One region of the Kitasatospora viridis genome, then DNA from elsewhere that is predicted to be linked to it. Evidence: predicted binding sites of a transcription regulator. Region 1 holds the regulator's gene; the other holds the start of a gene.

Region 1 (8,631 bases):
CCAGTCCGGCCACGGCGTGGACCTCTCCAAGGACAAGATGGCGCTGCAGCGCCTGCGCGAGGCGGCCGAGAAGGCCAAGATCGAGCTCTCCTCGTCCTCCGAGTCCTCGATCAACCTGCCCTACATCACGGCCTCCGCCGAGGGCCCGCTGCACCTGGACGAGAAGCTCACCCGGGCCCAGTTCCAGCAGCTGACGGCCGATCTGCTGGACCGCTGCAAGGTCCCGTTCCACAACGTCATCAAGGACGCCGGCATCCAGCTGTCCGAGATCGACCACGTGGTCCTGGTCGGCGGCTCGACCCGCATGCCCGCCGTCTCCGAGCTGGTCAAGGAGCTGACCGGCGGCAAGGAGGCCAACAAGGGCGTCAACCCGGACGAGGTCGTCGCGATCGGCGCCGCCCTGCAGGCCGGTGTCCTGAAGGGCGAGGTCAAGGACGTCCTGCTGCTCGACGTCACCCCGCTGTCCCTGGGCATCGAGACCAAGGGCGGCATCATGACCAAGCTGATCGAGCGCAACACGACGATCCCGACCAAGCGTTCGGAGATCTTCACCACCGCCGAGGACAACCAGCCCTCCGTGCAGATCCAGGTCTACCAGGGCGAGCGCGAGATCGCGGCGTACAACAAGAAGCTCGGCATGTTCGAGCTGACCGGCCTGCCGCCGGCGCCGCGCGGCCTGCCGCAGATCGAGGTCACCTTCGACATCGACGCCAACGGCATCATGCACGTCGGTGCCAAGGACCTCGGCACCGGCAAGGAGCAGCGGATGACCGTCACCGGCGGCTCCTCGCTGCCCAAGGAGGACATCGAGCGGATGACCCGCGAGGCCGAGCAGTACGCGGAGGAGGACCACAAGCGCCGCGAGTCGGTCGAGACCCGCAACCAGGCCGAGCAGCTCGTCTACTCGACCGAGAAGTTCATCGCGGACAACACCGACAAGCTCCCGGCCGACGTCAAGACCGAGGTCGAGGCCTCGATCGGCGAGCTCAAGGAGGCCCTGAAGGGCGAGGACATCGCGGCCATCCGCGAGGCCTCGGAGAAGGTCTCCACCACCGCCCAGAAGCTCGGCCAGGCCCTCTACGCCGACGCCCAGGCCTCGGGTGCCGCCGCCGGTGCCGCGGGTGCCGAGGCGCCCAAGGAGGACGACGTCGTGGACGCCGAGATCGTCGACGACGAGAAGCCCAAGGGTGGTGCGGCATGACGGAGAAGCCGCAGGGCGTGGAGCCCGGCGACGACTCCAACGCCGACGAGGCCGTGCTGAAGGCCGCCGAGGAGGCCGTCAAGGGCGCCGCCGCGGAGGCCGGCTCGGACGAGCTGGCCACCGCCAAGCGCGAGGCGACCGAGCGCACCGCCGACCTGCAGCGGCTGCAGGCCGAGTACCAGAACTACCGCAAGCGGGTCGAGCGCGACCGGCTGACGGTCCGTGAGATCGCCGTCTCCAACATCCTGGAGCAGCTGATCCCGGTGCTGGACGACATCGGCCGGGCCCGCGAGCACGGCGAGGTGACCGGGGGCTTCAAGTCGGTCTCCGACAACCTGGAGACCGTGGTCGCCAAGCTGGGCCTGCAGCAGTTCGGCAAGGAGGGCGAGCCCTTCGACCCGAACCTGCACGAGGCCCTGATGCACAGTTACTCCTCGGAGGTCACCGAGGACACCTGTGTGCAGGTGCTGCAGCCCGGCTACCGGATCGGCGAGCGGATCATCCGCCCGGCGATGGTGGCCGTGGCCGAGCCGCAGCCGGGTACCCAGTCCACGGGCACCGTGGACTCCGAGGGTGGCCCCGAGGCTGACGGTGCGGCCGAGAACTGACACGCTGTGCGCTGCGGGGCCGCACGTCACCACCGGTGACGCGCGGCTCCGCAGCGCCGTATCGCCCCTGGGAGGTGGTTGGGAGTCATGAGCACGAAGGACTACGTGGAGAAGGACTACTACAAGGTCCTCGGCGTGCCGAAGGACGCCACCACCGCCGAGATCAAGAAGACCTACCGGAAGCTCGCCCGCGAGTTCCACCCGGACGCCAACAAGGGTGACGCGAAGGCCGAGGAGCGGTTCAAGGACATCTCCGAGGCCTACGACGTGCTCTCGGACGAGAAGCGCCGCAAGGAGTACGACGAGGCCCGCAGCCTCTTCGGGGCCGGCCGGATGCGCGGCGGCACCGCCGGCAACGGCTACAGCTTCGACTTCGGCGACCTGTTCAACGGCTCCCAGGGCGGCGGCGCCGGCGGCGGCATCGGCGACGTGTTCGGCGGGCTGTTCAACCGCGGCCGGCAGGCCCAGCCGCGGCGCGGCGCCGACGTCGAGACCGAGGTCACGCTCAGCTTCGAGGAGGCCGTGGACGGCGCCACCGTGCCGCTGCGGATGACCAGTCAGGCCCCGTGCCGCACCTGCTCCGGCACCGGTGCCAAGGCCGGCACCACCCCGCGGGTCTGCCCGACCTGCGTGGGCGCCGGCACGGTGAGCCGGGGTCAGGGCGCCTTCGCGCTCTCCGAGCCCTGCCGGGACTGCAAGGGCCGCGGCATGATCGTCGACGACCCCTGCCCCGACTGCCACGGCAGCGGCCGGGCCAGCTCGGCCCACACCATGCAGGTGCGGATCCCGGCCGGCGTGCAGGACGCCCAGCGGATCCGGCTCAAGGGCAAGGGCGCCCAGGGCGAGCGCGGCGGCCAGCCCGGCGACCTCTACGTCACCGTGCACGTCAGCTCGCACCCGGTCTTCGGCCGCAAGGGCGACAACCTGACGGTCACCGTGCCGGTCACCTTCCCCGAGGCCGCGCTCGGTGGCACCATCGACGTCCCCACCCTGAACGGCCCCGCCGTGAAACTGCGCCTGCCGGCCGGCAGCGCCAACGGGCTCACCCTGCGGGCCCGCGGCAAGGGCGCGACCCGCAAGGACGGCACCCGCGGCGACCTGCTGGTCACCGTCGAGGTGACGGTCCCGCAGGAGACCGCCGGCGAGGCCCTGACCGCACTGGAGCAGTACCGCGACGCCACCGCAACCGAGGACCCGCGAGCCGCTCTGTTCAAGGCGGCGGAGGGAGCGTGACCCGATGAACGCTGAGCCTGGTATCGGCGCCGGCCTGGGCGAAGGCCTGCCCGGCGGACCCCCACCGCGCCGCCGGCGCACCGGCCCGCCCGGCCCCGGCTACGCACTGACCGAGGAGACCCCGGTCTACGTGATCTCGGTCGCCGCCGAGCTCTCCGGCCTGCACCCGCAGACCCTGCGCCAGTACGACCGGCTCGGCCTGGTCTGCCCGGACCGCACCGGCGGCGGTGGCCGCCGCTACTCAGCCCGGGACATCCAGCAGCTGCGCGAGGTCCAGCGGCTCTCCCAGGACGAGGGCATCAACCTGGCCGGCATCAAGCGGATCATCGAACTGGAGAACCAGGTCGCGGCGTTGCAGTCGCGGGTCGCGGAGCTGTCCGCGGCCGTCGAGGGCGCGGGCGCGGCGCTGCAGGCCAGGGAGGCCGCGGTGCACGCCTCGTACCGGCGCGACCTGGTGCCGTACCAGCCGGCGCAGCAGTCGAGCGCACTGGTGGTGTGGCGGCCGCGGCGGTAGCGACCGCGCGCGACGACCGACGGGGTCGGTTGGCATCCCACCGGACGGTGGGGTGCCAACCGATCCCGCGCTTGCGTAGAGTGCACCCAATCGTGTGAGTGGCCGAATTTTTCCCGGGAGGGGGACCAGGGGATGGGTTCGACAGGCGGGGCCGAGGAGAAGGAGCACGTCGGCTTCGTGTCCGCGCAGGCGAAGGCCCTCTACCTGGAGGTCATCGCCACCGGGGGAAGCGTCGAGCTCTCCGAGGCCGACATCAGCGGCACCTACCGGGAGCTCATCGAACTCGGTCTCCTGGTCGTCGTCCACGAGAAGCCGCTGACCCTGACCGCGACGGATCCGACCCGGCTGGCCGGGCGCCTCGGTTCGGTCTGGCAGAAGCAGGCCCTGGCACTGCTCTCGCAGGCGGTGTCGATCCCCTTAGCGCTGCAGGACCTGAGCCACGCCTACCAGGGGCTGGAGCAGACCAACCACCCCGACGGGCCGATCGTGCACGCCCACGGGGTGCCGGAGATCAACCAGCGCCTGGGCACGCTCTTCGACGGTGCCGAGTGGGAGGTGCTCACGGCGCAGCCCGGTGGGAGCCGCCGCGAGCACTTCGTCCAGGAGGTCATGGAGCGCGACCTCGGGCTGGCCCGGCGCGGGGTCGCCCGGCGGGTGATCTACCACCCCAGCGCCCGCTACTCCGCCCCGACGCGGCAGTACGTCGAGGCCATGACCGAAGCCGGCTCCGAGGTCCGCACCCTGGAGGAGCCGTTCACCCGGATCTTCATCATCGACCGAAGAGTCGCCGTCATACCGACGCCGGGGGACGGCGCCAGAGCGGCGTTCATCAGCGACACCGCGGTCGTGGCGTACCTCTTCGACCTGTTCGAACGGATGTGGGCCCGCTCCAGTCCGTTCCTGGGCGCCGCGGAGGTGCCGCCGGAAGTGATCTCCCGGATGCGCGCCAACATCCTGCGCCTGATGGTGCAGGGCGTCGGCCACCGCGTCATCGCCCGCAACCTCGGCATCAGCGAACGGACGCTGGCCCGGCACATCGCCGAGTTCCGCGAGGAGTACGGCTCGGAGACGCTGTTCCAACTCGGCTGGCGGATGGCCCTGCACGCCCCCAACAGCCTCTACAACGAGGACGGCGAGGTCTCCCCCGCGGTCTCCCCCGCGCAGGAGGCCGGCCAGCCCGGTCAGTAGGCCCGGTCACCGGTGCCGACGCGCCACGGCGCCGTGGCCGCGGGACCGCGGTGGGAACGTGCCGGAACAGCCGCCCCACCACGCACCGCCCCGAACGGGCCGTTCGCCGGGCGCTCCGGGCCGGGCCCGGGCGCTACCGGACTAGTCCCACTTAATGTCGGCCGGAAGCACCGTGTTGGCCCCGTGAACGGCATTCTGCTGCACACCGAGTGCGGCATTGTTCCAATTGATGTCGCTCGGGCTCGCCGAGGCGGAATGAATCGCCACGGTGACGGGAAGCGCCAGCGCTGCGCCAACGGCAACGGCCGCTACCAGCACACGGATCCGGGATCGGGGTGCACGACGCATGAGACGGCTCCTTGTCATGGACCTGATATTGCGAGAACGTTTAGTACCCACCGACCACTCGGCTGAGTGCGCTCGAACGGGCATTTGACGAAGCCATACTTCCGCCCGAAGGCAACCCCGGTCATCCCAGGACCGGTGTCATCGTTCTGCCTGGCAGAAATATGACACCTGTTTGTCGGGGGTCAGCCATGGATCTCCGGCGTCGAAGGTGTCATCCAAGTGCCAGACAGGGAGATGCCACGCCAGCTCGGTGGACGACGCACTTGCGGACGAGTGACGATCAATTCCGTCGAGAGCCCCTTCCCACGGCCCGGCGCGGATCCAGCGACCGCTCGCACCAACCCCGTTTGACCTGCGTCGACACCACACTTCGCAGGACCACCCCATGCCCCCGGAGTCACTCACCATGTCTGAGCCCTACATGCGCCAGCACGCAGCCCAGGCCCCCGAAGGCCGCCGGGCCCGTGTCTTCCTCGCCGCGCCGCTGATGCGGCTGACGGGGCCCGCCGACAGCGTGGTGACGCTGGCGAGCCGCACCCGGCTGACCGCCCTGCGCAGCTCGCTGCTGCACAGCGGCGCCGCCGTGTTCAGCGCGCACCACAGCGACGCGTGGACGGTGGAGGGGCGGGTGCCCGAGTCCCGGGTGCCGTCCGACTTCCGAGCGCTGCAGACCGCCGACCTGCTCTTCGCCTACGTGGGATCGCCGCTCTCGGCCGGCGTCTCGCTGGAGCTCGGCTGGGCCTCCGCGCTGCGCAAGCCCATCGTGCTGCTGGTCGACGAGGCGATCACCCACAACCCGCTGATCGCCACCATCGAGCAGGTCGCGCCGGTGCTGCCGCTGGTCTTCGACGACACCTGGTCCCCGGAGAGCATGCGCCACATCGTGGAGACCGCCCTCGACTGGGCCGGCATGGCGCTCTCGCTGCGCGAGGGCTTCTGGACCGCCCCCGGCGAGCAGTTCAACCCGGTCCCCAGCGTCGGCAACCCGTACGGCGGCTGGGCGGGCAGCGACGCGGTCACCGGCTGACACCCCTTCAGTCCCCGCCGACGTCCTGACGGCCACCGCGCCGTCAGGACGTCGCGGCGTCAGGACGTCGCGCGCATCAGCCAGCCGAGCTGGAACAGCGTGTCCGCGTCGTACTCCTCCCGCAGGCGGGCGATCTGCGCGGCCACCGTGCGCTCGCTCAGGCCCAGCCGGTTGGCGATGGCGCGCTGGGTCAGGCCCCGGGCCAGCAGGTCGGCCAGGGTCGAGGGCGGCGGCGGGTCCCAGCGGACCCGCTCCGCCCGGGTCCAGTCGCGTTCGAACTGGTCCAGCACCAGGCCGACCACCACCGGGTCCTCGACGAAGGTGGCGACCTGGTAGCTGGCGTGGCCGGCCAGCACGACGACGGAGCGGTCCAGGACCATCAGCCGGCGGAACGGCTCGTCGAGGATCCGGATCCGGGCGCCCAGCGCGGTGGCGTGCGCCGCGTAGGCGACGGTGGCCGGGTCGGTGTCGGCGCCCGGCTGGTAGAGGGTGCGCAGCTCGATGCCCCGGCCCCGGATCGCCTCGACGTCGGTGTACATCCGGGGCAGGTGGACGGCCGGGCGGGCGCCGCCGGGCTGCATGCTGAGGATCTCGTACCGGCTCTCCAGGATCAGGTCGCCCAGCCGCTGCTGGATCTGCTGCAGCCCCTCGACGTGGGTGATCGAGCGCTCGGCCGGCGGCGGGAGCGCGGCCGAGTCGTAGGCCTGCGCCAACTCGTCCATGGCACGCACCGGTTCGTCCGCCCGCAGCAGCAACTCGACGGCGGCCTCGCGGTACTGGGCGCGGAGCAGGCCGGCCGCCCGGCGCGGGTCGGCGGTGCCCCACTGGCCTTCGTGCAGTTCCACCACCAGACCGGTCGCGCGCAGCTGGGCCAGCGCGGCCGGCTCCCGGGCCGACACCTGCGCGAGGTCGAAGAGGCCGCCGTCCGCGAGGAGTTCGCGGTAGAGCGCACGCGCGGCGGCGCCCGGCAGCGCGGGCACCGTCATGCTCCCTCCCCCGTCGCCGCTCCCGACCCGGACCCGCTCACCAGCCCGGCTCCGGGCGGCCGTCACCGGCGGCGGCCCGCATCAGCCAGCCGAGTTGGAACAGCGTCTCGGCGTCGTACTGGTCGCGCAGGCGGGAGATGTGGGCGGCGACGGTGCGGTCGCTCAGGCCGAGACGGGCGGCGACCATGCGCTGGGTGAGGCCCTGGGCGAGCAGCCGGCCGACCTGGACGTGCACCGGCTGCGCGGCGGGCTCGGCGGCGGTGGGGCTCCACTGCGAGGGCTCGGCCCGGGCCCAGTCCCGCTCGAACATGCCGATCAGGAAGGCGACCACCGCCGGGTCCTCGACGAAGGCCGCGCTGGTGTAGTCGGGGCCGGAGGGGATCACCACGGTGGTCCGGTCGAAGATCAGCATCCGCTTGAACGACTCGCCCAACACCCGGCTGCGGACCCCGAGTTCGGTGGCGGCCAGGACATGGGCCACGGTCGGCCCGTCGGCCCGGGCGGTGGGTTCGTAGAGCGCGCGCATGGCGACCCCGCGGGCCAGCAGCCGATCGGCCAGGTCGAGCGCGTGCTCCAGCAGCGGCCGGCCCAGCGGTCCGCCGGGCTGGGCGGAGAGCACCTCCTCGACGCTGGCCCGGTGGAGCAGCCCGATCCGCTCCCAGACCTGCTCGGCCCCGTGCAGGTGCCGCACCTCGCCGGAGCGGTCCACCTTGCGCGGCGTCCGGTCGTAGGCCCGGGTCAGGTCGTCCAGCAGCGCGGGCATCTCCTGGGCCTGCACCAGCAGCCGGGTGCCGGCCGAGCGCAGTTCCTCGCTGAGCCGGCCGCCGACCGAGCGCGGGTTGACCACGGTGTAGCCGGCGCCGGCCGGGTCGGTGCGGAGCAGGCCGAGTTCGAGCAGTTCGGCGACGGCGGGGCGGTCGGCGGGCGGCACGGCCGAGGCCGGCAGTCGGCCGCCGTCGGCGAGGATCGCGAGGTAGCGGGTGCGGGCGGCCTCGCCCGGCAGCGGGAGTTCGCCCACCGCCGGTTCGGCGGCGGCCCCGGCCGGCTCCGACGGGTGGTCGGCGAGCGGGGGCGGGCCGTCCTGCGGCATCTCGGACGTTCCAGGCTTCTCGTCCACCCGTTCCCCCTGCGCACGCGGACCGGCAGCGGTCGAACGACCGCTTGGGGCGCATCATCTCATCAGGGAGGGGCCGGGTGGCGGCCGGGAGGGAGGTCGGGTCCGGTCGCTCGCCCCCCGAGCGGGCGACCAAGGACCCCTCTCCGTGGGCGGATCCGGCCCGGAGCCTTGGCTCGGCGCCATCGAGCTCCGGGCGGATCCACTTCACGTACGCCAAATCCGAGGTGCTTCCAGCGAGGCGGAGCAGCAACGCCTCGCTGGGACCGGGTTCGATCGCCATCACCACAAATGACCGACCGTCCGGCGTCCCCCGACACCCCGCACAGATACTTCTGCCCCTGTGCGAGGGCGGCGAACGAGTCACCACCAGCGGGTTGCGGTTACCCGGGCGGCTTGGCGTACCCACAGC
Region 2 (8,631 bases), 1.1 Mb from region 1:
CGACAGGGGCGGCCACCACGGGGGCGGGCGCAGCTGCCGGGGCGGCGGCGGGGGCAGCCGGCGCCGGAGCGGCAGCGGCAGCAGGGGCAGGGGCGGCGACGGGGGCCGGCGCGGAGCCGACCGGGGTCACGGCCTGGGTCACTGAGGTCACCTCGGTACCGGGCTTGTAGTCGGCGAAAAAGTCCCACCAGGCTCGGTCGACCGAGTTGGGGTCCTGGAGGTACTGCTGGTAGATCTCGTCGACGAGCCACTCATTGGGACCGAAGCCAGTGGGCTTCTCCGCACTGCGTGGGGCCGAGCTGTTGGGGGTTTCAGGGGACTGTGGCGACACGGCGGCAACCGCCCTCTTCCGCTTCCTTTTGGGATGTTTGGACAGCGGGGATTAAGGCTACGCCCCTGACCAGTGATCGCGCAGTCCCCGGGGGGTCTGCGTCGTCCAGATCACAGTCCGTTGAGCGAGATTGGCCGGATTTTTGCGTTAGAAGTGCGGCTTCGTGGGGAAACGCGCAGCGCTTCGTGGGGGATGAATCGTCATCAAACCGGACAGAACACCACGGTATTGGCCGGGTGCGATCAGTCATTGGCTGTCGATCACCGAGATGTCGCAATTGTGTGACAAGCCTGGCCGGGGTGGACAGTGCGTGTCCCGGATGTGTCGGACCCCACAGTGGACAGGCCCCCGGGAGGCGTTCCCGGGGGCCCGTGCGCGGGTCGTCGCGGTGCGCTCAGAGCGGGCGCGGCACCGGCGCGGCGTCGCCCGGCAGCGCCACCTGGATCAGACAGCCCTGGGTGCCGTCCGCCACCGCGATCCGACCGCCGTGCAGGTCCACCGCCCAGCGCGCGATCGCCAGGCCGAGCCCGGTGCCGCCGTCGCTGCCGGGACCGGAGGCGGTCGCGGTGCCGGAGCGGCTGAACCGGTCGAAGACCCGGGTGCGGTCCTGGGCCGGGATCCCCGGCCCCTGGTCCTCCACCTCCAGCAGCAGCGCCCGCAGCCCCTCGCCCGCCCGGGCCCGGACGGTGACCAGCCCGTCGGCGGGGGAGTGCTTGCAGGCGTTGTCCACCAGGTTCGCCACCACCTGGTGCAGCCGCTCCGGGTCGGCCACCGCGGTCAGCGCGGCCGGCTGCACGTCCAGGCTCAGCCGCACGTCGCCCCGGCGGCTCCAGGCGCCGCCGGCCGTCGCGCCGTCCACGGTCAGGCCGCGCAGCACGCCGGCCAGGAACGGCTCCACCTCGAACTCGCGGGCGTCCAGGGGCACCACGCCGTCGTCCAGCTTGGACAGGTCGAGCAGGTGGGTGACCAGCCGGCCGAGCCGCTCGGTCTGCTCCAGCGCGGCGCCCAGGGTGGCGGAGTCCGGGGGCACCACCCCGTCCACCATGTTCTCCAGCACCGCCTGCAGCGCCGCGATCGGCGTGCGCAGTTCGTGCGAGACGTTGGCCACCAGCTCGCGGCGGTGCCGGTCGGCGGCCTCCAGGTCGGCGGCCATCCGGTTGAAGGTGGCCGCCAGCTCGCCGATCTCGTCCCGCGAGGGGGCCTTGACCCGGCGGCTGTAGTCGCCGCCGGCCATCGCCCGGGCGGCCGCCGTCATCTCGCGCAGCGGCGCCGTCAGGGTGTGCGCCAGGATCTGCATGAAGAGCAGCGAGGCGATCATCGAGAAGACCAGGATCACCCGCACCTGGGTCTCGGACCGGATCGCGATCACCATCAGGCCGGTGGCGATCGCCACCGCGATGATGACCAGCAGACCCAGCTTGCCCTTGATGGAGCGGACCGGGTCCAGCGGTCTGACCGCGGCCCACACCCGCGCGGCGAACCGGCCGGTGCGGCCGAGCCGCGCGGGCGGGTCGACCTCGGTGTTGCTGCTCGTCATCTGTGCCCGGCTCCCGTGCCGGCGGCCACGGCCTGCGGGCCGGTCCGGCCCGCTCGTGCCGCCGTCACCCGACCGGGGCTTCCAGCGCGTAGCCCACACCGTGCACCGTGCGGATCCAGGTCGCGCCGATCTTGCGCCGCAGCGCCTTCACGTGGCTGTCCACCGTCCGGGTGCCGGAGGCGTCGGTCCAGTCCCAGACCTCGGCCAGCAGCTGCTCGCGGGTGAGCACCGCGCGCGGCTGGGCGGCCAGGCAGGCCAGCAGGTCGAACTCGGTCGGGGTCAGGTGCACGTCGCCCGAGCCGAGCCGGACGCGGCGCTGCACGTGGTCGATCTCCAGTTCGCCGAACCGCAGGCTGCCCAGCGCGGGAGTGCGGGCCGCCTGCTGGGCCCGCTCGACCCGGCGCAGCAGCACGTTGACCCGGGCCGCCAGCTCGCGCATCGAGAACGGCTTCGTCATGTAGTCGTCGGCGCCCACGCCGAGGCCGACCAGCAGGTCGGTCTCGTCGTCCCGGGCGGTGAGCATCAGCACCGGCACCGGGCGCTGCGCCTGGATCCGGCGGCACACTTCGAGGCCGTCGAAGCCGGGCAGCATGATGTCGAGCACCACCAGGTCGGGCTGCCAGGTGTGGAACCCGTCCACCGCGCCGGGGCCGTCGTGCGCGACGGCCACCTTGAAGCCCTCCGCGCCCAACCGGGCCGCGATCGACTCGGCGATGGTGGGCTCGTCCTCCACCACCAGGACGCGTCGTTGTGCGATCACACCGCTCGTACCGGTGTCCTGTTGAATTTCTGTCACGGTCACGCCACCGCCCCCAGGGCCTGCGGGCCGCCATCTGTGGGAGTGGCGGGCACCGCTCGTAGTCTTGTTCCGTCGTTTACATCCGTGCCGGTCGAGATCGCCCCGGGCTCCGCCGACCCGGTCGGACGGCGGCTGCTGGGCCGCCTTCCGACATGCACTCACACCGCAGCGTACGGACCTCGGGCGAACCCCGACAGGCGGACCCGAGGAATTTCGGGTCAGCCGGTCGTGCGCACGCCCCGGGACCGGCACGGGGCGCTACCTTACCCGTCCATGTCGCACCACCGTAACGGTGTGTATGCGCTGACGTGCGGCCGCCCCCAGCAGCCAGGATGGATCGGGCGTTGGTCTGGACCAACTGCTGAACTGCCGTAACGGGCAAGACGGGTGCTTCCTCAGACGGCTCTCAGACCCGACGCCTACCGTGGACGAAACCGGTCAGTGATGGCACGGTGTGCACGCGGAGCGAGCGTGCCGCCGAGACGGACCCACCGGGTCCGGCGGGGGCGGTACGGGACGGAGGCGGAATGGCTGAGGCATCCGGAGCCCCCGGGTCGCACGGCCCGCGGGCGCCCTACGCCGGGCTGCGGCACGGCCTGCGCTCGGGCCCGCTGGAGTGGGTGCTGGACCGGGTGCCCACGCCCCGGCGCAACCCCTTCGCGCTGCTCTACCTCGCACTGCTCGCGGGCACCACGCTGTTCGCCCGGTTCGGCGACCCGGCGCTGGTCAGGCAGCTGCAGACGATGTCCAGCACCGACGGCCACCACCTGCTGCACACGCCCCTGCGCTCGCTGGTGATGAGCGGCATGTGGGTGGCCGGGCCGGTCTGGATGCCCTACCTGTGGGGCTTCGCCTTCACCGTCGCGCCACTGGAGCGCAAGGTCGGCTGGCGCCGGGCGGTGCTCGTCTTCTGGTCCGGCCACGTGATCGGCACGCTGCTCTCGCAGGGCGTGGTGGCGATCGCGGTGGCCACCGGCCACGAGCCGGTGAGCATGCTGGACGAGCTCGACATCGGGGTCAGCTACGGCGTGCTGGCCAGCCTCGGCGCGCTGGCCGGGCTGTTCCGCTGGCCCGGGCGGCTGCTCGTGCTGGCCGGCGGGGTGCTGCTGATCGTGCACCAGATCCAGACCGACCAGGACCTGGTCACCGCGGTCGGGCACCCGACCGCGCTGCTGGTCGGGGTGGCGCTCTGGGGAGTGGTGCGGCGGCCGCCGCGCAGCCGGTCGGGCGACCGGCTGCGGGTGCCCCGGTTCAGCAAGGCGGCACCCAAGCCGGCGGCCCAGCAGGCGACCGGGTCGGCCGCCGCCGGGTGATCGCCCAGTCCGGCTGATCGCTCATGGCAGCTGATCGCTCAGGGCGAACAGGGCGGGGGGAACATCCCGCCTCCGCCAAGCCTTAGTCAGTGCGACTCAAGTTCACTGACTGGGGAGAGATCATGGCATCGACGTCCGCTTCGCTCACCCTGCCCGTGCTGCCCCTCGACGACGAGGTGGTGCTGCCCGGCATGGTGGTGCCGCTGGACCTCAAGGACACCGAGGTGCGGGCCGCCGTCGAGGCCGCCCGGGCCGCCGCGCGGGCCTCGGTGGACGGCGGCAAGCCGCAGGTGCTGCTGGTGCCGCGGCTCGACGGTTCGTACGCGGCGGCCGGCACCCTGGCCACCGTCGAGCAGGTCGGCCGGCTGGCCGACGGGGAGCCGGCCGCGCTGGTCCGGGCCGTCCGCCGGGTGCGGATCGGCGCCGGCACCACCGGACCGGGCGCCGCGCTCTGGGTGGAGACCACGCCGTTCAAGGAGTCCTCGGTCGGCGTGCCGGTGGCCGGCCGGGCCGCCGAGCTGGTCAAGGAGTACAAGGCGGTCTCCACCGAGTGGCTGCGCAAGCGCGGCGCCTGGCAGATCGTCGACCGGGTGGCCCAGATCGAGGGCGTCGGCGAGCTCGCCGACAACATCGGCTACGCGCCCTTCGCCACCGCCGAGCAGAAGCTCAAGGTGCTGCTGGAGGCCGACCAGGTGGCCCGGCTGGAGTTCGCCCTGCAGCTGCTCAGGGACCACCTCGCCGAGGAGGAGGTCAACGACACCATCCGCAAGGACGTCGAGGAGGGCGTCGCCAAGCAGCAGAAGGAGTTCCTGCTCCGCCGCCAGCTGGAGGCGGTGCGCAAGGAGCTGGCCGAGCTGAACGGCGAGGCCGTCGACGAGGAGGGCGACTACCGCGCCCGGGTGGAGGCCGCCGACCTGCCCGAGAAGGTCCGCGAGGCCGCGCTCAAGGAGGTCGACAAGCTGGAGCGCAGCTCCGACCAGTCGCCCGAGGGCTCGTGGATCCGCACCTGGCTGGACACCGTGCTGGAACTGCCCTGGAACACCCGCAGCGAGGACGCCTACGACGTCGCCGGCGCCCGCGCCGTGCTGGACGCCGACCACGCCGGCCTCGCCGACGTGAAGGACCGGATCGTCGAGTACCTGGCCGTGCGCAAGCGGCGGGCCGACCAGGGGCTGAGCCTGGTCGGCGGGCGCCGGGGAGGCGCGGTGCTGGCGCTGGTCGGCCCGCCCGGGGTGGGCAAGACCTCGCTCGGCGAGAGCGTGGCCCGCGCGATGGGCCGCGACTTCGTGCGGGTCGCGCTCGGCGGCGTCCGGGACGAGGCGGAGATCCGCGGCCACCGGCGCACCTACGTCGGCGCGCTGCCCGGCCGGATCGTGCGGGCCGTCAAGGAGGCCGGCTCGATGAACCCGGTCGTGCTGCTGGACGAGATCGACAAGGTCGGCTCGGACTACCGCGGCGACCCGGCGGCGGCCCTGCTGGAGGTGCTGGACCCGGCGCAGAACCACACCTTCCGGGACCACTACCTGGAGGTCGAGCTGGACCTGTCCGACGTGGTCTTCCTGGCCACCGCCAACGTGCTGGAGGCCATCCCGGAGCCGCTGCTCGACCGGATGGAGCTGGTGCGCCTCGACGGCTACACCGAGGACGAGAAGGTCGTCATCGCCCGCGACCACCTGCTGCCCCGGCAGCTGGAGCGGTCCGGGCTGACCGCGGCGGACGTGGTGGTCGGCGAGGACGCGCTGCGCAAGCTGGCCGCCGAGTACACCCGGGAGGCCGGCGTGCGGAACCTGGAGCGCTCGGTGGCCCGGATCCTGCGCAAGGTGGCCGCGCAGAGCGAGCTCGGCGAGCGCGAGCTGCCCGCCGCGATCGGCGCGGCGGACCTGCGCGGCCTGATCGGCCGGCCGCACCACACCCCGGAGGCGGCCCAGGAGCCCACCGAGCGCCGCACCGCGGTGCCCGGCGTGGCCACCGGGCTGGCGGTCACCGGCGCGGGCGGCGACGTCCTCTACATCGAGGCCTCGCTGGCCGACGCGGAGACCGGCTCCACCGGGCTGACCCTGACCGGCCAGCTGGGCGACGTGATGAAGGAGTCCGCGCACATCGCGCTCTCCTACCTGCGCTCGCGCGGCGCCGAGCTGGAGCTGCCGGTGACCGGGCTGCGGGAGCGCGGGATCCACCTGCACGTCCCGGCGGGCGCGGTGCCCAAGGACGGTCCGAGCGCCGGCATCACCATGACCACGGCGCTGGCCTCGCTGCTCTCCGGCCGCAAGGTGCGCACCGACGTGGCGATGACCGGCGAGGTCTCGCTGACCGGCCGGGTGCTGCCGATCGGCGGGGTCAAGCAGAAGCTGCTCGCCGCCGACCGGGCCGGGATCACCACGGTGGTCATCCCCAAGCGGAACGAGGCCGACCTGGACGACGTCCCGGCCGAGGTGCTGGAGCGCCTGACCGTCCACCCGGTCGCCGACGTCCGCGAGGTGCTGGCGCTGGCCCTGGAGCCGGCGGCGGTGCTGGTGGGCGCGGCGGCCTGACGAGCGGTCCGGTCCCGGGGTGCCGACCGGCGCCCCGGGACCCGGGTCGACCGGGCCGCCGCACTACCACATTCAGACCCCTACCACCCGTACCGCCGCGGCGCGGCGGGGCGGGGAGTCGGGTCACGGTGCCCCGGGTTCCTGTGCGACACTGCGCCAATGCCATCGCGTACACAGAAAGCCCTGGCCAAGGTGCCGGGGCCGCTGCGACCCATCCTCGTGCAGCACCGCAGCCTGGTGAAGTTCCTCGTGGTCGGTGGCACGTGTTTCGTGCTGACCATGATCATCAACTATGCGCTCAAGTACACCGTCTGCCAGAACAAGCCGGTGGTCGCGCTGACCATCGGCACCGCCGCCGCGACGGTGGTGTCCTACCTGTGGAACCGCGCGTGGTCGTTCCGCTCCGAGGGCAGCCACAAGGAGGCGATCCCGTTCATCGTGGTCAGCGCGATCGCGGTGGGCGTGAACGACCTCCCGCTGATGGTCAGCCGCTACGTCTTCAACCTGCGCGAGCCCAGCGTGACCCACTTCACCCAGGAGGTCGCCGACTTCGTCAGCGGCATGATCCTGGGCACCCTGGTCGCGATGGCCTTCCGCTACTGGGCGATGAAGAAGTGGGTCTTCACCAACACCCGCTCCACCGACGCCGAGGGCGACCGGAGCGAGCCGCCGGCCCGGGTGGGCTGACGGTTCACCCGGCGCTGTCCGCCGGAGCGGCCGGCACCGGCATCCGGCCGCTCCGCGGGCGCAGGCTCACCGCGAGCAGGGCCACGGCCACCCCGGCCACCGCCCAGGCGGAGAGCACCAGCAGCGGCGCGGTGAGGTTCGTGCCGCCGAAGTAGGCGATCGAGCGGGCCGCGTCGGTGCCCGCGCCGTTCGGCAGCCAGCCGCCGATCGCCCGCCAGAACGGCGGCAGCAGCGGCGGCGGGTAGACGCCGCCCGCGCTCGGGTTGCCGAGCACCACGAAGAGCAGCACCGCGAGTCCGATGCCGACGATGTCGAAGAGGCACTGCAGCGCCATGGTCACCGCGCCGACCGCGAAGACGACCAGGCTGCCCACGCCCCAGAGCCCGGCGGTGCTGCCGGGCAGCGCGCCCAGCACCGGCCCGACGATCACCGCCCCGCCGAGTCCGGCGGCGAGCGAGTAGAGCGCCAGCACCCCGGTGCGGATCACCGCCCGGTCGCGGTTGGCGGGCCGCGAGCCGGCGCTGATGCCGAGGATCGAGGCGACCAGGTAGCCGCCGACGCACCAGCCGATCACCAGGTAGAAGGCGGACAGCCCCTTGGCGTCCCCGGCGGCCAGCGGCACCACGTCGCGCACCTGCACGGTGCGGCCCTGGCTCTGCTCCAGCGCGGTCACGATGGTCTGGGCGGCGACCGAGGCGGCGGGCCCGCGGGCGTCGGCGACCAGCAGCACGTCCTGGGTGCCGGCCGGGTCGAAGAGCAGCGCCGCGTAGATCTTCTGGTCCTTGATCCGGGCCTCGGCGTCGGCTGCGGAGGCGACCGGCACGGGCTCGACCGCGTCGTTCGGCACCTGCCGCAGCGCGCCGATCAGCTGTGGCTGCACCTGGGCCGGCGCGGCCACCCCGATGGAGAGCCGGTGCGGCGTCGGGTGGTGCAGCGCGCCGACGTACGAGACGACGAAGCCGAGTTGGAGCAGCAGGGTGGCGATCACCATGGCGGCGGCCCGTCCGGTGACCGCGTCCTTCAGTTCGCCGACGAATCCTGGCATCTGATGCCCCCTTGGACGGATGAGTGGAAAACGGGAGTAACCGGACACTTCATAACATGAATGGTTTCCGGATCGGCTCTCCCGCGCCGAGCGGGGTCCGTGGCGGCCTGGTGGATACTGTTCGCGCGCCGGGGGCCGGCGCCTTGGCGGCGAACCGGACGGTGGGCGTGGACGATCGGCTGACGCAGCGGCAGGAGGCGGCTTTCCGCGAGGTCGAGCGCGAGGTGGCGGTGATGTTCCGGCGCGGCCGGGCCCGGTCGGCGGAGATGTCCCGGCTGGTCCACCCGCAGCTGGAGGGCATGGCCTACTCGCTGCTGGCCCACCTGGCCGAGGCCGGCCAGGTCCGGGTGACCGACGTGGGCTGCCACTTCGGCGTCGGGAAGGCCAC

What was found. Region 1 encodes HspR, which represses chaperone genes until heat shock. Its sites were predicted from a motif close to TTGAGNNNNNNNNNCTCAA; they were not measured.
Region 2: lon (endopeptidase La) is a predicted target of HspR. The motif match lies at 4,062-4,080, and genes of this name have one in related genera.

Annotation. Positions count from the first base shown of each region.
Region 1 is NZ_VIWT01000001.1:3,041,888-3,050,518, reverse strand. Features, by position in the region: gene dnaK (molecular chaperone DnaK) at 1-1,201, shown strand, start outside; gene grpE (nucleotide exchange factor GrpE) at 1,198-1,809, shown strand; gene dnaJ (molecular chaperone DnaJ) at 1,897-3,042, shown strand; gene FHX73_RS13615 (heat shock protein transcriptional repressor HspR) at 3,047-3,556, shown strand; gene FHX73_RS13610 (helix-turn-helix domain-containing protein) at 3,689-4,744, shown strand; gene FHX73_RS13605 (hypothetical protein) at 4,886-5,092, opposite strand; gene FHX73_RS13600 (TIR domain-containing protein) at 5,499-6,119, shown strand; gene FHX73_RS44645 (winged helix-turn-helix transcriptional regulator) at 6,179-7,105, opposite strand; gene FHX73_RS13590 (LuxR C-terminal-related transcriptional regulator) at 7,143-8,222, opposite strand.
Region 2 is NZ_VIWT01000001.1:1,965,725-1,974,355, reverse strand. Features, by position in the region: gene FHX73_RS08710 (multifunctional oxoglutarate decarboxylase/oxoglutarate dehydrogenase thiamine pyrophosphate-binding subunit/dihydrolipoyllysine-residue succinyltransferase subunit) at 1-331, opposite strand, end outside; gene FHX73_RS08705 (HAMP domain-containing sensor histidine kinase) at 726-1,868, opposite strand; gene FHX73_RS08700 (response regulator transcription factor) at 1,933-2,664, opposite strand; gene FHX73_RS08695 (rhomboid-like protein) at 3,195-3,980, shown strand; gene lon (endopeptidase La) at 4,103-6,511, shown strand; gene FHX73_RS08685 (GtrA family protein) at 6,671-7,198, shown strand; gene FHX73_RS08680 (DUF3533 domain-containing protein) at 7,203-8,243, opposite strand; gene FHX73_RS08675 (MarR family winged helix-turn-helix transcriptional regulator) at 8,300-8,631, shown strand, end outside.